One region of the Bordetella flabilis genome, then DNA from elsewhere that is predicted to be linked to it. Evidence: predicted binding sites of a transcription regulator. Region 1 holds the regulator's gene; the other holds the start of a gene.
What was found. Region 1 encodes FliA, which starts transcription of late flagellar genes. Its sites were predicted from a motif close to CTAAAGTTTNNNNNNNNNNNGCCGNTA; they were not measured.
Positions count from the first base shown of each region.

Region 1 (11,734 bases):
CAGGGCCAGGAAAGCGTCATCGATTTCCTTGAACTCGCTTTCCAGTCCTGGCGGCTTGGGCAGGTTCTGGTACCGCTTGAAATCGGCCATCGCCTTGTCATAGGATATACGCGCGAAATCGACGAGGCTCCTGGCGGGGCCGCCCAGACCTGGCTGCGGAATACCGGGTTGCCCGACCTGCTTGATAACGTCGTTCAGATGCAGCGCCGCGGCGCGGCCCAGGCCGATCATTGCATTCTTGTAGTCGCGGACCATTTCGTCCAGCGCATTGCTGACGGCCTGGCTGCGGCGCATATCGCGCATGGCGGTATCGCCGACTTTCAGCGACACCACGCCCAGCACCGCGCCCAAGGCCAGCATCGCCGAGAAAAAGACCAACACCCACAGCAAGCTGGCGCGAATTGTCATATTCGCAAAAAAACGGCCCATACATCCTTCCCTACGATTGGACAGGTTGGCCTCCGCCCATTCCCCTTTGCGGGTCGCTCAGCTGGCGACTTTCTCGACCAGCGCCATTTCGTCGCTGGTCATCAGCTTCTCGATATCCACCAGGATCAGCATGCGGTCGTCGATGGTGCCCAGGCCCGTCAGGTACTCCGTGGACAGGGTCGCGCCGAACTCGGGCGCGGGCCGCACCTGCGCGGCCCCCAGCATCAGCACGTCCGACACGCCGTCCACCACGATGCCGACCACGCGGCGATCGAGGTTCAGGATGATCACGACGGTCTGCTCGTTGTATTCGACCTTGCCAAGGTTGAACTTGATGCGCAGGTCGACGATGGGAACGATGATCCCGCGCAGATTCGTCACGCCCTTGATGAACGAAGGCACGTTGGCGATGCGCGTGACGCCGCCGGCGTCGTAGCCGCGGATTTCCTGCACTTTGAGGATATCGATGCCGTACTCTTCTTCGCCGAGCGTGAAGACGAGGAATTCGCGGCCCACATCCTCGGCACGAGCGCCTTGGGCTTGGGGTTTGGCTGCCATAGCTGTTTTCTCCGTCAATTCAGAACCGCTTCGGGCTGGGTCCACTTCTCGCGGTTGGCCCTGGCCAGGGCGAACACGTCGATGATCAGCGCCACGCTACCATCGCCCATGATCGTCGCGGCCGACACGCCCGGCACCTTGCGGTAGTTCGATTCAAGATTCTTCACCACCACCTGGTGCTGTCCCACCAGATGGTCGACCAGCAGCGCGAAGCGCCGGTCCTCCGCCTGCATGATGACGGCGATCGCCTGAGTGGGATCCAGCTGGGCATTGCGCACCGAGAACACACGGTGCATCTCGACCAGCGGCAGATATTCCCCGCGCACATGCATCACGCGTTCGTTGCCCGCCACGGAATAGATCTGTTCGTTGGTCGGCTGCAGAGACTCGGTCACGTGGTTCAGAGGCAGGATGAAGGTCTCGTCGCCCACGCGCACCGACATGCCGTCCAGGATGGCCAGCGTCAGCGGCAGCACGATGCGGGTCGTGGTGCCGCGGCCGGGATTGGACGATAGTTGCACGTGCCCGCCCATGTCCTGGATATTGCGCCGGACAACGTCCATGCCCACGCCCCGGCCGGAGATATCCGTGATTTGCTCGGCCGTCGAGAAGCCAGGCGCGAAGATCAGTTGCCACACTTCGTCGTCGCTGGCGTTTTCGCTGACCGCGATGCCCTGCTGGATGGCCTTCTTCAGAATGCGGTCGCGGTTCAGGCCGCCACCGTCGTCGCTGACTTCGATGACGATGTTGCCGCCGCTGTGCTGCGCCGACAGCACCAGCTGGCCGACGGGCTCCTTGCCCGCCGCGATCCGCTTTTCGGGCGTCTCGATGCCATGGTCCAGGCTGTTGCGCACCAGGTGAGTGAGCGGATCGATGATGCGCTCGATCAGGCTCTTGTCCAGCTCCGTCGCGCGGCCGTAGGTCTGCAGCTCGATCTGCTTGCCCATCTTGCCGGCCAGGTCGCGCACCAGGCGCGGGAAGCGGCTGAATACATAGTCCATGGGCATCATGCGGATGGACATCACGGCTTCCTGCAGGTCCCGCGCATTGCGCTCCAGCTGCTCCATGCCGTTGAGCAACCGATCGTGCAGCACCGGGTCCAGCGTGGACGCCGTTTGCGCCAGCATGGCCTGGGTGATCACCAGTTCGCCGACCAGGTTGATGATCTGGTCGACCTTCTCCACGCCGACGCGGATGGAGGTGGATTCCTTGTCCGCGCTGGCCCCGCCGCCGGGGCGGGCGGCGCGTGCCGGTGCGCCGGACTCGCCCGCCGGCCTGGCCGGCTCGGCGGCCGGTGCCGGGGGAGCGACGGCCACGGGAGGCGGCGCGGCCGGCGCCGGCGCGGCGGCGGGCGCGGCCTGGGCCTGGGCGGCGAACTCGGCCGCGGCCTGGGCAAAGGCGTCGACGTCACGCGTTTCGGCAGCCGGCGCCGCTTCGCGTGCAATGGAGATCTGGTCGGCGTCCACGATGAAGCAGCACACCGCCTCGATATCGTCGGGCGAGCAGGTGCTTTCCAGCCATACCGTCAGGCCGCCGCCGCTGGGGTCGCTGGCCAGTACCTGGCCCAGGTTGCCCATCTCTTCCAGCAGGGACTGGCCGTCCTTGGCGGACACGCGATTGATGCGCACGCGCAGCGGCAGGCCATCCTGCGCCGCGCCGTCCGGGACGGCCGCAGGTGCAGCGGGTGCAGGCGTGAGTACGGGCGCGGACTGGGCGGCCGCAGGCGCGGCGGCAGGCGCAGGCGCCGCGGCTGGCGCTGGGGTGCCGCCTTCCTGCTGGGCCTTGTGCTCCAGCGCCAGTTGCCGCAGCACCTCGCATATGCGCTCGTAGGCGGCGGCGTCAGGCTCCTCGGAGGCGCGGTAGGCGTCCAATTGGCTTTTCAGCACGTCCTTGGTTTCCAGAAAGATGTCGATCATGTCCGTGCGCAACGCCATTTCGCCGCGGCGTATGGCATCGAGCAGGTTTTCAAGTAGATGGGTCGTCTCGGCCAGCTGGGTGAAACAGCCGAAAGTGGCCGCCCCGCCCTTGATCGAATGGGCGGCACGGAAAATGGCGTTCAGCTGCTCGATGTCCGGCGCGCCCGCGTCCAGGTCGAGCAGCAATTGCTCCATCTGGGCGAGCAGCTCGTCCGCCTCATCGAAGAACGTCTCGTAAAACTGGCTCAGGTCAAGACCGCTCATGACGTTCTTCTTCTCAACGCGCCTGCTCGCCGGGCTGGCCCAACAGCTCGGACGCCATTTCGATCAGCAGGTCCGGATCCACCGGCTTCTGCAACCAGCCGCACACGCCCAGATCGCGCGCCGCGGTCTTGCTTTCGACATCGTCTTCCGTCGTCAGTACCAGCACCGGCACGTCCTGGTAGCGGTCGGCGTCGCGCAAGCCCCGTATCAGGTCCAAGCCGCCCATGATGGGCATGTTCCAGTCGCTGACCACCAGGTCCACCGGCACGGCCTGCTCCAGCGCGAGCGCCAGGGCATCCTTGCCGTTGCCGGCGGCCAGCACGGTCCAGCCGGCGCCCGTCAGGGTGGCCTGCACGATCATGCGCATCGTCGCGGAATCGTCCGCGACCAGTATCGTCGCCGTCATCGTCCATAGCTCCTATTGTGCGGATTGGGCCTGCGCGGCGGCGGGCGCGCTGGCGCCCGGCGTCGCGGCTGCCTGCCCCGCTGTTGTCGGGCGCACCAGCGTCTCGCCGATCTGGCGCGCATCCCGGCCGGTGATATCCGCCGCCGCCGCGCTTTCACGATCCAGCCGCTCCTGCGTGGCCCGGTTCAAGACCACCAGGCTGATACGTCTGTTAACGGCAGCATAAGGGTCATCCTTAATCAGGCTTGCGCTCGATGACAACCCCACCACCCGGGAAACCTTGTTTTCCGCCATGCCGCCGGCCACCAGTTCCTGGCGCGACGCATTGGCGCGGTCGGCCGACAACTCCCAATTGCTGTAGGCGCGCTCTCCCCGCGCATACTGGCTGGCGTCGGTGTGGCCGGAAATACTGATCTTGTTGGGCAGCTCGTTCAGCACCGGGCCCAGCTCGCGCAGGATGTCGCGCATGTAGGGCCGCACCTCGGCCGATCCCGTGGCGAACATGGGCCGGTTCTCTTTGTCGATGATCTGGATGCGCAAGCCTTCGGTGGTCATGTCGATGAGCAGCTGCGGCCGGAAATTCTTCAGCACCGGGCTGCTTTCGATCAGGTTGTCCAGGCGCTTCTTCAGATCCTCCAGGCGCCGCTGGTCACGCCGCTCGGCCTCGTTCGGCACCTGCGCCTGGACGCGGTTGCCGTCGGCGCGCCGCACATCGCCCTCGCTGCGCAGGGGATCGGCGCCTCCGCCGGGAATGGCGCTGGTCTCCGCCGAACTGTTGGGCCCGCCCGTCAGGGCGACCCGCAGCGGCATGCGGAAGTACTCGGCGATGCCCTTGAGCTCCTCGCGCGGCACGACACTGATCAGCCACATGACCAGGAAGAACGCCATCATGGCGGTGATGAAGTCGGCGTAGGCGATCTTCCAGCTGCCGCCGTGCGAGCCGCCGTGCGCCGCCTTCTTGCGGCGGATCACCACGCGGTGGTTGTTGACGGGCGCCATGCGCAGAACCCTCCGTCAGGCCTTGCCGCTCGTTTGCGTCTTGGCCTGGCGCACGTGCTCTTCCAGTTCGGCGAACGACGGACGCACCCCGGAGAACAGCACCTTGCGGCCGAACTCCACCGCCAGTTGCGGGGGGTAGCCGTTCATGCTGGCCAGCAGCGTGGTCTTGATGCATTCCAGGATCTTGACGGCCTCGCTGGTCTGGCGGTCGACGCGCGAAGCCAGCGGCGAAACGAAGCCATAGGCCAGCAGGATGCCCAGGAAGGTTCCCACCATGGCCTTGGAGATCAGGTCACCCAACACGGCGGGCGGCTGGTCCACCGCCGCCAGCGCCTTGATCACGCCCAGCACCGCGGCCACGATACCGAAGGCCGGCATCGCGTCGGCCACGTTCTGCAAGGCCTGCACCGGCACCTGGCGCTCATGCCGGAAGGTTTCGATTTCCTCGTCCATGAGCGTTTCGATCTCGAACGAACTCATGTTGCCGCTGATCATGATGCGCAGGTAGTCGGTGATGAACTCCATCAGCTTCTGGTCCTTCATGATGCGCGGACACTCGGTGAAGATCGGGCTGGAGGCGGGATCCTCGATGTGCGATTCGATGGCCATCAGGCCCTCGCGGCGTGCCTTGTTCAGGATCACGTACATCAAGGACATGAGTTCCATGTACACGTCCTTGCCGTAGCGCCCGCCGCGCAGCGCGTTGGGCACCGCCACCTTCACCAGCTGGAGCGACTTGCGGCTGTTGCCCGCCAGGAAGGCACCCGCGGCCGCACCGGCGATCAAGGTGAATTCGAACGGTTGGTACAGCGCGCCCATGTGTCCGCCCAGGGCAATGAAGCTCCCGACGACGGACACGATAACCACCAAGTAACCAATGACAATCAACACATCAGGCCCCTGCCAAGCGTAGACGTTTTACCCAACGCCCATGATCCCCCCATACACCCGGCACGAAAGCGTGGTTTACGGGGGGTTTTCAGTGGCTTTTTGGAGTTATCGAGTCCGGACGGTCAGACCGGGAGCGCGGCCGCGGGCGCGGCGGCGGCACGGCGGCCGGCACGCTCCTTGGCGGCGGCGCGCGTCTTGCCCGCGCGGGGTGGCGGGCGGCAGATCGCGCAGACGAAGTCGGCGCGCGGATCGTGCGCGTGGGCGATGAAATGGCCGCCGCATTGGCGGCATTCCGACAGCTGGAGCATCTTGCCGTCGAAAAAGCGCACCAGCATCCAGGCGCGCGTGAAGCTCAGCACCGGCTCGCTCTGGTCCAGGTCGGCCACGCCGGCGTGTTCGAGGTACAGGCGATATGCGTCGATGATCGCCCGCACGCCCTTGCTGCCCGTGTTCTCGTTCAGGAACTTGTAGACGTTGTAGAACAGGGACGAGTGGATATTCGGCAGCCAGGTCATGAACCAGTCCACCGAAAAAGGCAGCATGCCCTTCGGTGGCGAGCAGCCGCGGATTTCGCGATACAGCCGCGCCAGCCGGTCGTGGCTCAGGCTGGTTTCCGATTCCAGGACCTGGAGCCGGGCGCCGAGACCGATCATGGCGCTCGCCAGCAGGATCTCGTCGGCTTCTTGGGATACGCTTTTGATAGCCATGAGCCTATGCAGATGCAGGTAAAGTCACGCGAGCTGTTCGACGGGCTGCTTGGCGAGCAGGATGGTGGCATGGGCCTGTTGCAGCGCACCGCCCAGCACATCGTGCGTCAGCGCGGACAGCAGGCTGTAGTCATCGAAGCGGAAGCGGCACAGCAGCGAACTGGAGCTGGCCAGCTTGACAAGCTGGGCCGGCGAAAGGCGCAGCAGGATGTCCGCGACCTGTTCGCTGAATCCCAGGCGGAACATCGAGGCGGCGTAATCGTCGCGCAGCATCCGCTGCGCAAGCAGCAGATAGGACAGGTTGACTTCGCGGATGTCAGCGAGCAAAGAGTTTGGAGGCTGGTTCATTGCATTCCCTTGTTCACTATCTTTAGGACTGTCCTGGACGGTCTGGGGACCACGCTGGTCAACCATTACTGCTGGAAAATGTCGAAATGTATCTTTTGTTCCCAGAAGTCATACAATTTACCATGTGCAATGTCATTTTGTATGTCAAACATGACAAATGTTTGTCTAAGGTCAAATATCGCACCTAAACGACATATATAGCAACAAAGAACTTCGCTAGTTTATGGCAATTCCGTAAACAAGCATTTAAAAGGTTGTGTCTTTGTGCCAATGAAACGGCGTGAATTACCCACAATTGGACCCTGAAGACGGAAATCGCCGCCTCCCGGATCCCCTGTAGAGGCCCGGGTCGTTGCAATGTCCCACTGTCGTCTCCAGGCAACACCGGCCGATGGCCAACTGACCAACCTCCACGCTCGACTGCGATGCCTCTTTCAGAAGACCGTTTGGCCGATTACGCCCCGCTGGTGCGCAAGCTCGCCTTGCAGCTCCTGGCACGCCTGCCGGCGAGCGTCGAGCTGGACGACCTGATCCAGGCGGGCATGATCGGGCTGCTGGACGCCGCGCGCCGCTACCAGGAGGTGGCCGATGCGCAGTTCGAGACCTATGCCACGTCGCGCATCCGCGGGGCGATGCTGGATGAACTGCGCAACCAAGACTGGCTGCCGCGCAGCGTGCGCAGCAAGGCCAAGCGCATCGACCAGGCGGTAGCCCAATTGGCGCAACAATTGATGCGCCCGCCCACCGAAGCCGAAATCGCCGCCCACCTGGATGTCTCCCTGCCGGAATACCACCAGTTGCTATATGACGCCCAGGGTGCCCAGATCGTGCATTACGAGGATTTCGGCGCCGAAAACGGCAGCGAGACCCGCGACGCCGACTGGGCCGGCACGAATTCCGAGACCAGTTCGACCGGCAACCCGCTGGACAACCTGCTGGCGCAGGACTTCCGCCATGCGCTGATCGACGCCATCGGCGCCCTGCCCGACCGCGAAAAGCTGTTGCTGTCCCTGTGCTATGAGCAGGGACTGAACCTGAAGGAAGTCGGCGCCGTCATGGGCGTGACCGAGGCGCGCGTATGCCAGTTGCGCTCGCAGGCCATGGCCCGCCTGCGCGCCCGCCTCAAGGATGGCGCCTGGCACCAGGCCCCCGAAGATTTCCGCACGGCCTACGCCGCCTGACCGGGGCGCCGCCCCGACGCCGCAAACTTTTCGCACCCCCTCCCCCTAAAGGTTTAGGCCAGCTTGCCGTTACCCAGGCAGCGGTGCACCTGACGCCTCGTTTCAGGTGGATCCGTACCGCAGGGCGGCATAGCTGCCCGGTTTGAAGAAGCCTTTCTCTCTTGGGAGCTATTCATGGCTGCAGTCATCAACACCAACTACCTCTCGCTGGTTGCTCAGAACAACCTGAACACGTCGCAGTCCGCTCTGGGCTCCGCGATCGAGCGCCTGTCCTCCGGCCTGCGCATCAACAGCGCCAAGGACGACGCCGCTGGCCAAGCCATCGCCAACCGCTTCACGGCGAACGTCAACGGCCTGACCCAGGCTGCCCGTAACGCCAACGACGGTATCTCGCTCGCGCAGACCACCGAAGGCGCCCTGAACGAAATCAACAACAACCTGCAGCGCATCCGCGAACTGACGGTTCAAGCCCAGAACGGCACGAACTCGCAGTCCGACCTGGATTCGATCCAGGCTGAAGTGAACCAGCGCCTGGACGAAATCACCCGCGTTTCGGCCCAGACCCAGTTCAACGGCGTGAACGTCCTGGCCAAGGACACCAGCCTGTCCATCCAGGTTGGCGCCAACGACAACCAGACCATCGACATCAATCTGAAGAAGATCGATGCCGGCACCCTGGGCCTGGACAGCCTCAGCCTGAACGGCCCGAAGGGCGCGACCACCAGCTACGGCAGCAGCACCGCCGCTTCGGTGTCGGGTCTCGACAACACTGGCTCCAGCGCCGCTGTCACCGCTGGCGACGTCACGGTTACGGACTCCGCCGGCACCACCGGTTTCGCTGCCGCTGACGTTCTGCAGGACGAGAACGGTAACTGGTTCGTTGTTGGTACCGACGCCGCCGGCGCGACGGCGTACTTCGCCGCCGACGTCAAGGTGACCGACGCAGCTGCGGGCACTACGGCCGCGGGCGCCACCGCCGAGTTCACGATCGATACCAGCAAGCCGATCTACGCCTCCACGACCGATCCGCTGGCCGCCATCGACAAGGCCCTGTCCGACGTCGACTCGCTGCGCAGCGACCTGGGTGCGATCCAGAACCGGTTCGAGTCAACGATTGCGAACCTGAACAACACGGTCAACAACCTGTCCGACGCCCGTTCGCGTATTCAAGACGCCGACTACGCGACCGAAGTGTCGAACATGACCCGTGCCCAGATCCTGCAACAGGCTGGTACCTCGGTTCTGGCGCAAGCCAACCAAGTCCCGCAAACGGTTCTGTCGCTGCTGCGTTAATCGCCGCACGGTAGATCCCCAAAAGGGCATGGAAGCGGGCCGCGAGGCCCGCCTTCCGGACAAACCCCTGGCCTTTGCCAGGGGTTTGTCATTTTTGGCGAACTGGGGCGAATTTCACGGTTTCACTGCTCGATTGCAGCACCGGCCTCGCAGGTAAGCTACCTGCGAACCTCTACACCTCCGCCGGGCACCATGGCAAAATCCTCGCTTCCCCCGCTACGCAACCAAGTATCCGCCGTCGCCGCGCAGCGTATGGCCCTGCAGCAGGCGCGGGCGCGCACCCGCCGCCTGCCCTGGGAACCGACGGGGTGGAAGGAGCTGGGCGCGCTGCTGCGCAAGACCGGCGAACTGGATGAAGGTCGCGAGGCGCTGCAAAAGGCGACCGATCTGGCGCCCGAGGATGCCGGCTCATGGATATTGCTCGGTCAACTCGAGGCAAGCGCCGGCAACGACAGGCTGGCCAAGAATCACTTCGAACACGCGCTTACGCTGGATAACGATGCTGCGGAAGCCAACCAGGGCATGGCCGATATTCTGTTCCGCAGCGACGAGAACGAAGTCGCGCTTACCTATGCGGACCGCGTGCTCGAACAGAAGCCCAACGATGTCGCCGCGCTGTCCCGCAAGGTCCAACTGCTGACCCGCCTGCGGCGTTTCGACCAGGCCGCGGTCATCTGCCAGAAGCTGATCCAGCAAGACCCCAGGAACGGCTGGACCCATTGGAACGACCTGGGCAATATCAACCGAGACCTTGGCGATCTGGACGAGGCGGAAGCATGCTATCGCAAAGCCGCATCGTTGACCGCCACGGACCCCGTGCCGCTATCCAATCGGCTGACGCTGCTTCACTATATGCCGGACCGGACGGCCGAGGATATCCTCAACGCGTGCAAGGATTGGAGTGCGCGCTTTGCGCCGCCCAAGACGGGCAAGCGGCCAATTCCGGCCGATCTGTCGCCCGGGCGGATATTGCGTGTAGGGATGTATTCGGACGGCTTTCGCCAGCATCCCGTTGGTGCCATGACCACGCCCGCGCTCGAGCACCTGGTCAAGCTCGGCATCGAGATTTATGCATACACCACGAACAACGTAGTGGACAGCGTCACGCGTCGGCTGATGAGGGTTGCCAAGCAATGGACGCCCATTGCAACCCTTACCGTCGAGCAGCTGGCGCAGCGGGTGATGGAAGACCGCATCGACATTCTTATAGACCTGTCCGGCCATAACGCCGGCAACCGCATACGGACGATGACGCTGCAGCCGGCGCCGGTGCAAGTGAAATGGGTCGGCGGCCTGATCAACACGACCGGCGTGGAAGCCATCGATTACCTGCTGAGCGACGCCATCGAGTCGCCGCCGGGAAGCGATCATCTCTACACCGAGAAATTGATCCGCATGCCGGACGACTACATCTGCTATATGCCGCCGGCGCGGGTGCCTGACGTCGGTCCGCTGCCCGCGCGGCGCAACGGCCATATCACTTTCGGATGCTTCAACAACCCGACAAAAATAAACGGCGTTTTGCTTGCCGAATGGGCGCGCCTGCTCAGCGCCGTGCCTGGCTCGAAGTTGTTCCTGAAAGGCGGATCCTACGAAAGCCCTGAAGTCTGCGAACGGATACGCGGCATCTTCGCCGACCACGGGATTGCCGGAGATCGCATCCGACTGGAAGGCCATTCGCCGCATTACGAGGTGTTCGAGCGCTACAACGATGTGGACGTCGCATTGGATCCTTGGCCCTACTCTGGCGGCCTCACGACCTGCGAAGCCATGCTGATGGGCGTGCCGGTCGTGACCCTGCCCGGCCCTACCTTCGCCGGCCGTCATTCGGCCACGCACCTGGTCAACGCCGGCATGCCCGAACTGGTCGCCAAGGACTGGGACGAATATCGCCAACGCGCGCTCGAGCTGGTGGGCGACCTGGATAGCTTGTCCACGATACGGGCCCACCTACGCCAGATCCTGCTGCAGTCTGCCGTGTGCGACGGACCTCGTTTCGCGCGGAACCTCGCCAATGCCCTGCGTGCGATATGGCAGCGATATTGCTCCGGAAAGCATCCTGCCGCGCTGGCCTTCACCGCCGAAGGCAAGCCGTGGTTCGAGGATGAGGACGCGCCGATGGAAATAGTGCAGCCCGACTTCGATGCCTCGCTTCAGGAAACACAGGAAGGGGGCGACTTTCACTTCGGCATCCAGGGCAAGATTATTGCGCTGGATCATGGCGGAATCCTTGCCACGGCGCCTGCAATGCAGACACTGAATCAGGCGGGAGCGTTGACCATCGTTGTCATCGATCCGGCCAGCAGGCTGCAGGAGGTATCCCGGCTCAAGGCGGACAAACTCCTGCACCACCATCAGCCGCACGTCGCCCTCGGCGACGGCGAGCCGGGCGTGCTTTATACATGCCTCGACACGGAATTGACCGGGACGCTGGAGCCCCTGCTCCCCGCCAGGCAGCAGACCTTCATGCAACAGGCCGCCACTGTGCTGGCCAAGTTACCCATCGCGACCATCCGACTGGACCGCATTGACGGCCTGGATACGCTGGACTGGCTGGTTCTGAGTGAATCGCACGACAACGTAAAGCTCCTGCAAGGCGCCGAACGATTGCTGCCCAATCTCCTGATCGTCCATGCCAGGGTTCTATTCACGGACGTCTTCAATGGACAAAGCGAACTGGCCGATCTTGGCAGGGAACTGGCCCGATACGGATTCCGCTTGCTTCGACTGGAGAACCAGCGG
Region 1 covers NZ_CP016172.1:3,500,123-3,511,856, forward strand. The annotation lists gene BAU07_RS15390 (methyl-accepting chemotaxis protein) at 1-429, opposite strand, end outside; gene cheW (chemotaxis protein CheW) at 487-987, opposite strand; gene cheA (chemotaxis protein CheA) at 1,002-3,167, opposite strand; gene BAU07_RS15405 (response regulator) at 3,181-3,573, opposite strand; gene motB (flagellar motor protein MotB) at 3,586-4,572, opposite strand; gene motA (flagellar motor stator protein MotA) at 4,588-5,463, opposite strand; gene flhC (flagellar transcriptional regulator FlhC) at 5,586-6,170, opposite strand; gene flhD (flagellar transcriptional regulator FlhD) at 6,195-6,518, opposite strand; gene BAU07_RS15430 (RNA polymerase sigma factor FliA) at 6,944-7,699, shown strand; gene BAU07_RS15435 (flagellin FliC) at 7,874-8,992, shown strand; gene BAU07_RS15440 (O-linked N-acetylglucosamine transferase family protein) at 9,185-11,734, shown strand, end outside.

Region 2 (11,734 bases), 1.4 Mb from region 1:
CCCATAGGTGCTCTTGAGCGTGGCCTCCAGATCGGGGTGGAAATAGTCCACCGGCGCGCGACCGTGCTTGCGGTTGACGAAGTCGTCGACCATGCCGGATTCCAGCGGGCCCGGACGGTACAGCGCCAGCATGGCGATGATGTCTTCGAAGGTGCTGGGCTTGAGCTTCTTCAGCAGCTCCTTCATGCCGCGCGATTCCAGCTGGAACACCGCGGTGGTATTGCCCTCCGTCAGGATCTTGTACGCCGCCGGATCGTCCAGCGGCAGCGCCATGATGTCGAAGTCGCGCTTCGTCTCGTTGAACTGGCGCACGTAGCGCACGGCCCAGTCCAGGATGGTCAGGTTGCGCAGCCCCAGGAAGTCGAACTTGACCAGGCCGGCCGCCTCGACATCGTCCTTGTCGAACTGCGACACCGCGCTGTTTTCCTGGCCCGGCTGGCAGTACAGCGGGCAGAAGTCCGTCAGCTTGCCCGGAGCGATCAGCACGCCGCCCGCGTGCATGCCGATGTTGCGCGTCAGGCCTTCGAGCGGCTGGGCGAGGTCGACCAGGCCGCGTACTTCTTCTTCCTGCTCGTAGCGCTCCTTGAACGCGGGTTCGTCCTTGAGCGTGCGTTCCAGCGTCCACGGGTCCGCCGGGTTGAACGGAATCAGCTTGGACAGGCCATCGCAAAACATGTAAGGCATGTCCAGCACGCGCCCGGCATCGCGCACCACCGCCTTGGCGCCCAGCGTACCGAAGGTAGCGATCTGGCTGACAGCCTCGCGGCCGTACTTCGACTTGACGTAGTCGATGACCCGTTCGCGGTTGTCCTGGCAGAAGTCGATGTCGAAGTCGGGCATCGACACGCGCTCGGGATTCAGGAACCGTTCGAACAGGAGGTCATAGCGTATCGGGTCGAGGTCGGTGATGCCCAGCGCGTAGGCCACCAGCGAGCCCGCGCCGGAACCGCGCCCCGGCCCTACCGGCACGCCGTTGTTCTTGCCCCAGTTGATGAAGTCCTGCACGATCAGGAAGTAGCCGGGAAAGCCCATCTGGATGATGGTCTTGCATTCCCAGCGCAGGCGCTCGTAGTACATATCGCGCTTGGCCTGGCGCTCCGCTTCATCGGGAAACAGGAACTGCAGGCGCTTCTCCAGGCCTTCCTCGGACAACTGGACCAGATAGTCGTCCAGCGTCACGCCTTCCGGCGTGGGGAAATCCGGCAGGCGCGGCTTGCCCAGGACCAGCGTCAGGTTGCAGCGCTTGGCGATCTCGACGGTATTGGCCAGCGCCGAGGGCACGTCGGCGAAGCGCCGCGCCATTTCGTCGCCGTCCAGCAGGTACTGATCTTCGGTGAAGCGGCGTACACGGCGCGGGTTGGCCAGTATCTCGCCCTCCGCGATGCAGACGCGCGCCTCGTGCGCCTGGAACTCATGCTTGTCCAGGAACTGGACGGGGTGGGTCGCCACCACGGGCAGCCCGCATTCACCAGCCAGGCGCATGGCCGCCTGCACATAGGCTTCGTCGCCGTCGAAGCCGGCGCGCTGCAGCTCGATGTAATAGGCATTCGGAAACGCGGCGGCCCACTGGCGCGCCAGTGCGGCGGCCTGCGCCATACTGCCCGCTTCCAGGGCCTGCCCCACGTCGCCGGCGCGCCCGCCGGACAACACGATGAGACCTTCGGCCGCCTGTAGCCATTCGCGGCGGATTTCGGCGCGGCCCTTGTGCTGGTTGCCCAACCAGGCCTTGGTCAGCAGTTCGCACAGGTTCAGGTAGCCTTGCCGATCGCGCACCAGCACCAGCAGGCGATGCGGCTTGTCCCGGTCATCGTCGTTGGTCAGCCAGACATCGCAGCCGGCAATGGGCTTGATGCCCGCGCCGCGCGCGGCCTTGTAGAACTTGATCAAGCCGAAAAGGTTGGACAGGTCGGTAAGGGCGACAGCCGGCTGCGACAGCTTGGCGGCGCGCTTGATCAGGTCGGGAATACGGACAATGCCGTCCACCACCGAGAATTCGGAGTGGACGCGCAGGTGAACAAAGGGGGACGGGGCTACGGCGGCTTCTTCGGACATGAGCGCGATTGTACTCAGCCCACCGCCCTGCGCCCCCGCCCCTGCCGGCTTTTTGCCTGCGCCGGGCCGGCCGGATAAGTCGCCGCGGCGGCCTGCGACCAGGTTGCTGTGGCGGCGCCGGCGAGACAGGGCCGCGCCGGGACGGATGCCACGGGCCCACCCCACGCCGGCCGTGGCTGTGCAAGAATACACGGTTGATTCTGTCTTATCGGTTTTCCGCTATGAAATGGCTGATCCCTGGCTTGTGGCTGGCCGCCATCCTGTACGGACACTACCGTGGAAGGGTGCGCCTGGCCTGGTCACGCGTGTTCCTGGACCATTCGGTGCTGCTCGCGCCCGTGAATGCCTTCATGGTGCTGGCGTCCCGCGTGCCGACCACGCCCTACGTCTCGACGCGCGAGATCCCGGAACTGCAGGTGCTGCAGGACAACTGGGAAGTCATCCGCGACGAAGCGCTGCAGATGGCCGAGTTGCGCCGCATCAAGGCGGCCGAGCGCCACGACGACATCGGCTTCAATTCCTTCTTCAAATACGGCTGGAAGCGCTTCTACCTGAAGTGGTACGACGCGCGCCATCCTTCAGCGGAAGCCTTGTGCCCGCGCACCGTGGCCTTGCTGAAAACCTTGCCCAAGGTCAAGGCGGCGATGTTCGCCGAGCTGCCCGACGGCGGCAAGCTGAACCCGCACCGCGATCCGTTTTCCGGCTCGCTGCGCTACCACCTTGGCCTGGCCACGCCCAATGACGACCGCTGCTATATCGACGTGGACGGCGAGCGCTACAGCTGGCGCGACGGCGAAGGCGTGGTGTTCGACGAAACGTATATCCACGAAGCGCACAACCAGTCCGGCCGCAACCGCATCATCCTGTTCTGCGATGTGGAGCGGCCGCTGCGGTGGCGCTGGGCCGAAGCCTTCAACGGCTGGTTCGGCCGGGTGGTGATGTCCGCGGCCAGTTCTCCCAATGACGAGAATGACAAGACCGGCGCGATCAACCGCCTGACCCATGCACACTGGCGCCTGGACCAGGCGCGCAAGCGCTTCAAGTCCTGGAACAAGCCGCTCTACAAGGCCGTGAAATGGAGCCTGGTCGTGCTGGTTGTAGGCGCCTTCGTCTTGATCTGACGACCGCTGCACCGCCGCGCAGGCGGCCGGCGCCCGCGTATGCTCGCGGTGTCGAGAGATCCGCGCCTAGGGCCGGTAGGCCGATATCACCGGGTGTTGTTGCCGGCCGCGCTCCATCTCGGCCATCACTTCGGTGACATAGTCCACCACGTCTCCCAGCACTTTGAAGCGTCGCCGGCGCGGTTCGCCGGGGGCGCCGGCCTGGGAACGTGGCGCGGAGGCCCTGGAACGGTAGGCCCGCGCGGACAGGATGAGGTCGCTCATGGTCTTCTCCTCGAGATATGACCGGTAGGACTTCCTGTGGGGATGATAGGCCGCGCGCCATCCATATGGCAACGGCTGCGTCCCTGGCGCGGCGCGGTGTTGCCTTAGCGCTGCATCGCCTCCCAGGCCTTCTGCAGCCGCTTGACGGACACCGGCATCGGCGTACGCAGCTCTTGCGCGAACAGCGCCACGCGCAGCTCTTCCAACAGCCAGCGGAACTCGTCCAGGCGCGCATCGGGCGCACCCTTGAGCGCCGCCCGCGCGCGCTGGTAGTGCGTCAGCAGGGGCGCCATGTCCGCCATGAGCCGTTGGTCGCGCGCCGGGTCGGCACGGAGTTTGTCGATGCGCGCCACGGCGGCCTTGAGGTAACGCGGGAAATGCACCAGCTGGCCATGCGGCGTATCGCGCAGGAAGGTACGCGGGACCAGCGCCCCGATCTGCTGCTGCAGGTCCGCATACGCGGCGGCGTGGCTGCGCGCCTGCGGCAGCTTGCGCTGCACGGCAGCCCATTCCGTGAGCACCGCAGCGGCGTGACGCGCGACCTCCTGGGCCAGCAGCCCCAGGCGGCCCTTGCCCTCGGCCCGCCGCGCTTCGAAGGCGCGCTCGTCGGCAGGCCACGGGTCGGCCAGGCAGGCTTGGGCCAGGGCGCAGTCGATGATCTGGTCGCGAAGTTCCTCCTGCGTACCCAGCGGCATGAACAACATGCCGATGCGGGTCAGCTCTGGGAGGTTCTTTTCGAGGAACTTGACCTGCTCGCGCAGGGCAATGCGAAATAGCCGCAGCAAGCCCGCGCGATGATGCTTGCGGGCCTCTTCCGGGTCGTCGAAGACGTCAAGGTCACAGTGGGCGCCGCGATCGACCAGGGCCGGGTAGCCGATGACGGACTGCCCCTTGCGCCGGATCTCCATGATCTCCGGCAACGGGCCGAAGGACCATGAGGTCAGCCCGTCCTGCGCCAACGCCTGCGCCACCTGCGTGTCCTGGGCGGCGAGCTGCTGGAAATCGGCCTGCGCCTGGCGGCCATGCTCGGCCTTGAGCTGCGCCAGGTTGCGGCCGGCGGCCAGCATGCGGCCGTGCTCGTCGACCACCCGGAAATTCATGAACAGGTGGGCCGGCAAGGTTTCCAGCTTGAAATCGGCCGCCAGGGGCCGCACCTTGACCTGCTCCCACATGTCCGCGGCCAGGGCATCCAGCAGCCCCTGGCCCGGGTCATCCAGGCGGTCGAACCAGCGTTCGTAAAATCCCGCCGCGTAGTCGGGCAAGGGTACGCAGTGGCGGCGGATCTTCTGCGGCAGGGACTTCAGCAGCAGGTGGACTTTTTCCTTGAGCATGCCCGGCACCAGCCATTCGCAACGCTGCGCGTCTATCTTGTTCAAGGCGAACAGCGGTACGGACAGGGTCACGCCGTCGCGCGGCGACCCGGGCTCGAAATGGTAGTCCAGGGCCATCTGCACGCCCTGCCATTCGACTTTCTTGGGAAAGACCTCCGTGGTGATGCCGGCCGCTTCATGCCGCATCAGCGCATCGCGGGTCAGCAGCAGCGCCTCGGCGGCCGCCTTGTCCAGGCCGGCATACCACTTTTCCAGCGTGGCCGCCTGGCTCATCCCGGCCGGGATGAGCCTGTCATAGAAGGCATGGATCAGCGTATCGTCGACCAGGATGTCCGGCCGCCGGGCGCGGTGCTCCAGCTTTTCGATTTCCCCGATCAGGCGCCGGTTGTGGGCGACGAAAGGCAGGCGCGTGTCGATTTCCCCGGGCACCAGGGCCTCGCGGATAAAGATCTCGCGCGCATGGTCCGGATTGATACGACCGTAGTGCACCCGGCGCCCGGCGTAGATCACCAGGCCGTATAGCGTGGCGCGTTCGTTGGCCACCACTTGCCCGGCCTTCTTCTCCCAGCGCGGATCGGACCAGTTGCGGCGCAACAGGTGGGCCGCGGCTCTTTCGATCCAGGCGGGTTCGATGCGGGCCACGCAGCGGGCATACAGCCGCGTGGTTTCCATCAGTTCGCCGGCGACGATCCAGCGCCCCGCCTTCCTGGCCATGCGCGAACCCGGATGGATGTGGAAGCGGATGTCGCGCGCGCCCTGGTAATGGCCGCCTTCGTCGCTCTTGTAGCCGATATTGCCGAGCAGGCCGCTGAGCAGCGCCATGTGCAGTTGCTCGAACGTCGCTTCCGTCGTATTCAGCCGCCAGCCCTGCTCGCCGATGACGGCCGCCAACTGGCTATGGACGTCATGCCATTCGCGCAGGCGCAGCGGCGACAGGAAATTCTGGCGCAGCAAGGCCACCAACTTGCGTTGCGAAGCCTTGTGCTGCACCTGTTCGCCATACCATCGCCACAGCTTCAGGAAGGACAGGAATTCCGACTTGTCGTCGGCGAACTTGGCGTGCGCGTTCTCCGCGGCCTCTTTGTCGTGCATGGGCCGGTCGCGCGGATCCTGGATGGACAGGGCCGAGGCGATGATGAGCATTTCAGCCAGGCATTGCTGTTCGCGAGCGGCCAGGATCATGCGGCCAATGCGCGGATCCAGCGGCAGGCGCGCCAGGTCCTGCCCGATACGCGTCAGGACAAACGCGGGGCCGGCCTGGTCGCCCGGCTCGGCGCTGCCGTCACCGCCCTCCCGTCCGGCCCGCGCCGGTTCGATGGCGCCCAGTTCCTGCAGCAGATGGTAGCCGTCGGCGATGGCCCGTCCCGGCGGCGCCTCGACGAAGGGGAAATCCTCGATGTCGTCGAGCTTGAGCGACTTCATGCGCAGGATCACGGCGGCCAGCGAGGAACGCAGCACTTCCGGATCCGTGAACGGCGCGCGGGCATTGAAATCGGCCTCGTCATAGAGCCGGATGCAGACGCCGGGCCCCACGCGGCCGCAACGGCCGGCGCGCTGGTTCGCCGAAGCGCGGCTGATCGGCTCGATGCGCAGTTGCTCGACCTTGTTGCGCCAGGAATAGCGCTTGACGCGCGCCAGGCCGCTATCGACCACGAAGCGGATACCCGGCACCGTGAGCGATGTTTCGGCGACGTTGGTGGCCAGCACGACACGGCGGCCACTGCCGCGCGGGCGGAAGATCTGCTCCTGCTCCGCCTGGGACAGGCGCGCGTAGAGCGCCAGCACTTCGGTGCCCACAGGATGGTGCTTGCGCAAGGCCTCGGCCGACTCGCGGATCTCCCGTTCGCCGGGCAGGAAGACCAGGATGTCGCCGGGGCCATGGCGGGCGCACTCGTCCACCGCGTCGACGATGGCGTCGACCAGGTCCCGTTCTTCGTCGGAAGCGCGTTCGCGACCGGCGCGGGCGGTCGCCGGCGCATCCGCCTCGTCATCTTCCTGCCGCACCGGCCGATAGCGGATATCGACCGGATACAGCCGGCCGGACACCTCGATGACGGGCGCGGGGCGGTCGGGGGCCGAAGCGAAATGGCGTGCGAAGCGCTCGGCGTCGATGGTCGCCGAGGTGATGATGACCTTCAGGTCGGGCCGCCGCGGCAGCACCCGCTTGAGGTAGCCCAGCAGGAAATCGATGTTCAGGCTGCGCTCGTGCGCCTCGTCGATGATGATGGTGTCGTAGCGCTTGAGCAGCGGATCGCGCTGGGTCTCGGCCAGCAGAATGCCGTCGGTCATCAGCTTGATGGCGGCATTGGGACCGGTGCGGTCGTTGAACCGCACCTGGTAACCCACGACTTCGCCGAGCGGCGTCTGCAGTTCATCGGCAATGCGGCGCGCGACCGAGGTCGCTGCCAGGCGGCGCGGCTGCGTATGGCCGATCATGCGATCGCGCCCCCGGCCCATGTCCAGGCACAGCTTGGGCAACTGCGTGGTCTTGCCGGAGCCGGTCTCGCCACTGACGATCACGACCTGATGATCCCGGATGGCGCGCGCGATCTCGTCGCGGCGGCCGCTGACGGGAAGGTCCTCGGGATAGCGGATGGGCGGAATGGCACGCGGCGCGGCGGCGGGCCTGCGCGGCGTTTCCGAAGGATTGGGGACGACCGGCGCGGGCGCGGCCCGGCCGCGCCGAGGGGAAGTCTGGGGCTTGACGGTCATTGCCGCCATTATAGTTTTTCGCCGCGCCGCGGGTCGCGCAACGGAATGCGCGCCCCCGCCGCCATCGCTAGCGGATGATCAGCTTGCCATCCGACAGTTTGGCCGTGCCGCCGGGCAGGTCCTCGCTGACTTCCTCGCGGCGGTTGACGATCACCAGTTCCACCCCGCCATGGATTTTGCGCGCCGCATGAATGGTGGCCTCTTCGCTGACCGCGGTTTCCGCCGCGAGGCGCCGCTCGCGCGCGTCCACCCCCGCCAGGTCCTTCAACAGCTTGGCATGGGTCTGCACCGCCCGCTCGCCGATGCCATTGGCGGCCTTCTCCGGATGTTGGCGCAGGAAGATCAGCAGTTGCTCCAGCTTGGCCTTCTCTTCGGTCAAGCGCTTACGGGTGCGTTGCAGGGCCTCGCGCTGGGCCTGCGCGTGCGGATTCACGCCGACCTGGATGACGGTCCGCACCCCGGCCATGGTGCCCAGCGTGACGGCCTTCACCGAACGCAGCGCGCGCACCTGCCCGCCGTTGATGTTGCCCTGGGTAGATCCCTTCAAGCCCACGGTGACGCTGTCGCCGGCCGCCACGTCGCTCTGCCGAATCTCGCGCTCGACCACCACATCCTTGCCGGCGCTGATGCTGGCGTTGCCGATGAACATGGCCTGGACCGACCCGCGCGCCGTGACTTGCGCGAGCCGCGCAGCGGCATCGGTGGTGGACGAACCCTCGGCCGCCCCCATGATGCCGCCCTTGACCACGATATTGCCGCCCGCGTCGATCTGCGCGGCCTCCACCGTGCCGCTGACCAGCACATCGCCGCTGACCTTGACCGACATGCCGGTGGTGATGTCCCCGCGAACCTGCAGCGTGCCTTCGAAGTTGATGTTTCCCGAGGACAGGTTGACCGCGTCCACCTCCACCACCGGATTGACGGAAACGCCGGCCGGCATGACGGAAGGCGCGCCGTCGATGGCGGCGACCAGTACCTCGGGGTCGTTCGGGTCGCGCACGACGCCGGAAAGATTGTCGTCGTAGGGAATGTCGTCGGGTTCGGGCGGCGGCGCGGGGTTGCCGAACACGTCGATGCCGTCGATGCCCTCCGTGGCGGCAATGCGCCGCATCAAGGGCATGCCGGTCCTGACCAGGACCAGGTTGCCAAGCGTGCGGTAGTCGACCAGGGCGTTGTCGTCGGCTGCGGATGCGGCGGCGCGCTCGCGCTGCAGCAGGCTTTCGAAGCGCGTGGGAGAGCCCGGCTTGGGGGGTATGCCCGACGCGATCGGCACCGCGTCGGCCACGCCGCGCTCCACCGCCTGCAACAGCGCGTCCTCGTCCAGCCCGTAGACCACTTTGTGCTCGGCCAGCACGGCCCGCACGTCGGCCAGTTGCACGGCGCTGCCACCGCGCCGGGCGTGCAGTGTCAGCAGGACCTGCAGCCGGTCCTCGGTGATCTCCAGCTCGAAGCTGCCATCGACGACCTGGCCGATCACCGCCTCTACCACCTCGCTCCCGTCCATGGCGGCCGGATCGGCCGCCGGTTCGGAAGGGTCCATCAACTCCAGCGTGGCGCCCAGGCGCGCCGCATTGCTTTCGATAGCCGCCAGTTCCTGCATTACGCCGACGGCGCCAGCCGTGGCCAGCTCGGCACTGGCGTGGTGCTGCCTGAGCACCTCGCCGCTGACCTGGGCGGCCGCTTCCCGGCAGCGGGTCAGGAAAGCCGCCAGCGCGGCGCGGTCGAGGGCCTCGGCGGTCCAGCCACGGGCCGCCAGGGCCGCATGCATCATGTCGGCATCCGGCGGCGCGGCGGCGGCAGCGGGACGGAACCCGGCGCGCAGCTCACGCGTCGACGGGTCCAGAGTCAACCAATAACTTTGCGTCACTGCCGTGTTTCCTCGAAGAAATCACCGAAACGGGCACGACGGTGAGGCCCGTCCCCAACGGGGGCACCTCGCACTCGCCCGCGTCCCCATGTCAGCTTGGAATCGTTGTTAATCAAGGGCAACCGGCGGCTGTATCGCCCGGCGCAGGCCGTATTTCAAATTATTAATTTCGAAACTGCAAGTTGCGACCCTTTTTTTCTCAAAATTCCTTTTTTTGTCCCGGGGCCAGCCGCCCCGACGGCCGGCTCCCGCGACGGGTGGGGGCTTTCGCGGACGGCGGCGCCGCAGAACCTGGCCGCGCGCCTTTCGGCCGGCGCCGGCGCGGCGTAGACTGCGGCGCTGGTTCCATGACCCGAAAAGGAGATTGTAGAGATGGATTTGGGCATCGAAGGGCGGACGGCGCTGGTGTGCGCGTCCAGCAAGGGACTAGGCCGTGCCTGCGCACTGTCGCTGGCACGCGAGGGCGTGCGGGTCACCATGTCGGCGCGCGGCGCCGAGGCGCTGGAAGAGGCGGCCGACGCCATCCGGCGCGAAACCGGCGCGACGATCACCACGGTAATTGCCGATGTGACGACCGCCGACGGCCGCGACCGCCTGCTGGCCGCATGTCCGACGCCCGACATCCTGGTCAACAATGCCGGCGGCCCGAAGCCGGGGGATTTCCGCGAATGGTCGCGCGAGGACTGGATGAACGCGCTGGACGCGAACATGATCACCCCCATCGAGCTCATCAAGGCCACCATCGACTCGATGATCGCGCGCCGCTTCGGCCGCATCGTGAATATCACTTCGGCGGCGGTGAAAATGCCCATCGACACGCTGGGATTGTCGAACGGGGCGCGTGCCGGCCTGACCGGTTTCGTCGCCGGCCTGGCGCGGCAGGTGGTGGCCCACAACGTCACGATCAACAATCTGCTGCCGGGGCCGTTCGATACGGATCGCCTGCGCAGCACGGCGGCGATGGCGGCCCAGGCGTCCGGACAGACGCCGGAGGCGATCCTGGCGGCGCGGCGTGAACGCGTGCCGGCCAGGCGCTATGGCGATCCGGCGGAATTCGGCGACGCCTGCGCGTTCCTGTGCGGCGCCCGCGCGGGCTTCATGACGGGGCAGAACCTGGTGCTGGACGGCGGCGTCTATCCCGGCACGCTGTAAGGCGCAATGCCCGGCGCCACCGGCGCCGGGTCAATAGGCCACGGTGAAACGCGCCTGGTGGTGCCGGGGCCGCTGCGCCTCGTCCAGCATCGCCACGGCGTAATCCTCCAGCGATATACGGCTTTCGCCGTTGGAGTCGGTCAGCAGTTCGTCCTTGCCGACCCGGTATCGGCCGGTGCGTTCTCCCGGCGCCAGCATCGCGGCGGGGCTCAGGAAGACCCAATCGAGCGCTTGCTCGCCGCGCAGCCAGTCCAGGAAAGCCGCCGTGCGCAGCGCACCCTCCTTCCACTCGGCAGGAAAGTCGGGCTGGTCCACGACCCGCTCGCCCGAAGGCAGATGAAGCGAACCGGCGCCACCCACCACCAGCAGGCGGCCGACGCCGCCCCGCTTGACGCCCTCGACGATGGCCCGGGCGCCAATCCCATCGGCATCGAGGCCGGGATTGAAGGCGCTGATCACGAGCTCATGGCCGTGGACGACCCTGGCCAGCGCCGCGGCGTCCGTCGCGTCGCCTTCGACAACGGTCAAGTTGGCGTGCGGCCGGAGCCGGTCGCCGGCGTGCCGGACGACCGCAGTCACCCGGTGGCCGCGCGCGAGCGCCTCCGAAAGAAGGCTGGCGCCGACGTAGCCCGTGGCGCCGATCAATGCGATTTTCATGGGAAAGCCCGTTTCGAGAGGTTGAACAGTGGCCACCTGTGCGGCCTCGGCTATTATTTGCCATTAAAGATTCGGCTATAAGTCGGCCTTTTCTTAAACACTTATTAAGCCTGGCTAATAAATGACCGACCTGAAACCCTATGCCGTGTTCGCCGAGGTCGTGGCTGCCGGTTCCATGAGCGGGGCAGCCCGGCGGCTCGGGCTGACGCCCTCCGCGGTCAGCCAGATCATCAGTGGGCTGGAACGCCAGTTCGGCGTAAGTCTCCTGCGTCGTTCGACCCGCAGGATCGCGTTGACCGAGGCCGGTGAGCGCTGCCACCCCCATTGCCTCCGTCTGCTGGAAGCCGCGAACGCTGCCGCCGCGTCGCTGGATCAGGCGCGCGAGGCGCCGGCGGGCGAACTCCGTATCGCAGCGCCGCTCGGCTTCGGCGCCCATGTCGCGCCGGCGCTGTCGCCGGTATTTGCGCAATGGCCGCAACTTCGGCTGGGCCTGATCGTCGATGATGCGCTGATCGACCTCGTCGAGTCGCGCATCGACATCGCGCTGCGGGTGGGCGGACTGCCCGACTCCAGCTGGG
Region 2 covers NZ_CP016172.1:2,115,242-2,126,975, reverse strand. The annotation lists gene dnaE (DNA polymerase III subunit alpha) at 1-2,052, opposite strand, end outside; gene lpxO (lipid A hydroxylase LpxO) at 2,274-3,173, shown strand; gene BAU07_RS09250 (hypothetical protein) at 3,240-3,437, opposite strand; gene hrpA (ATP-dependent RNA helicase HrpA) at 3,542-7,480, opposite strand; gene BAU07_RS09240 (DUF342 domain-containing protein) at 7,548-9,347, opposite strand; gene BAU07_RS09235 (SDR family oxidoreductase) at 9,720-10,499, shown strand; gene BAU07_RS09230 (NAD(P)-dependent oxidoreductase) at 10,530-11,156, opposite strand; gene BAU07_RS09225 (LysR family transcriptional regulator) at 11,278-11,734, shown strand, end outside.
Region 2: the regulator FliA is predicted to act here: its motif matches at 9,480-9,506, upstream of BAU07_RS09240 (DUF342 domain-containing protein).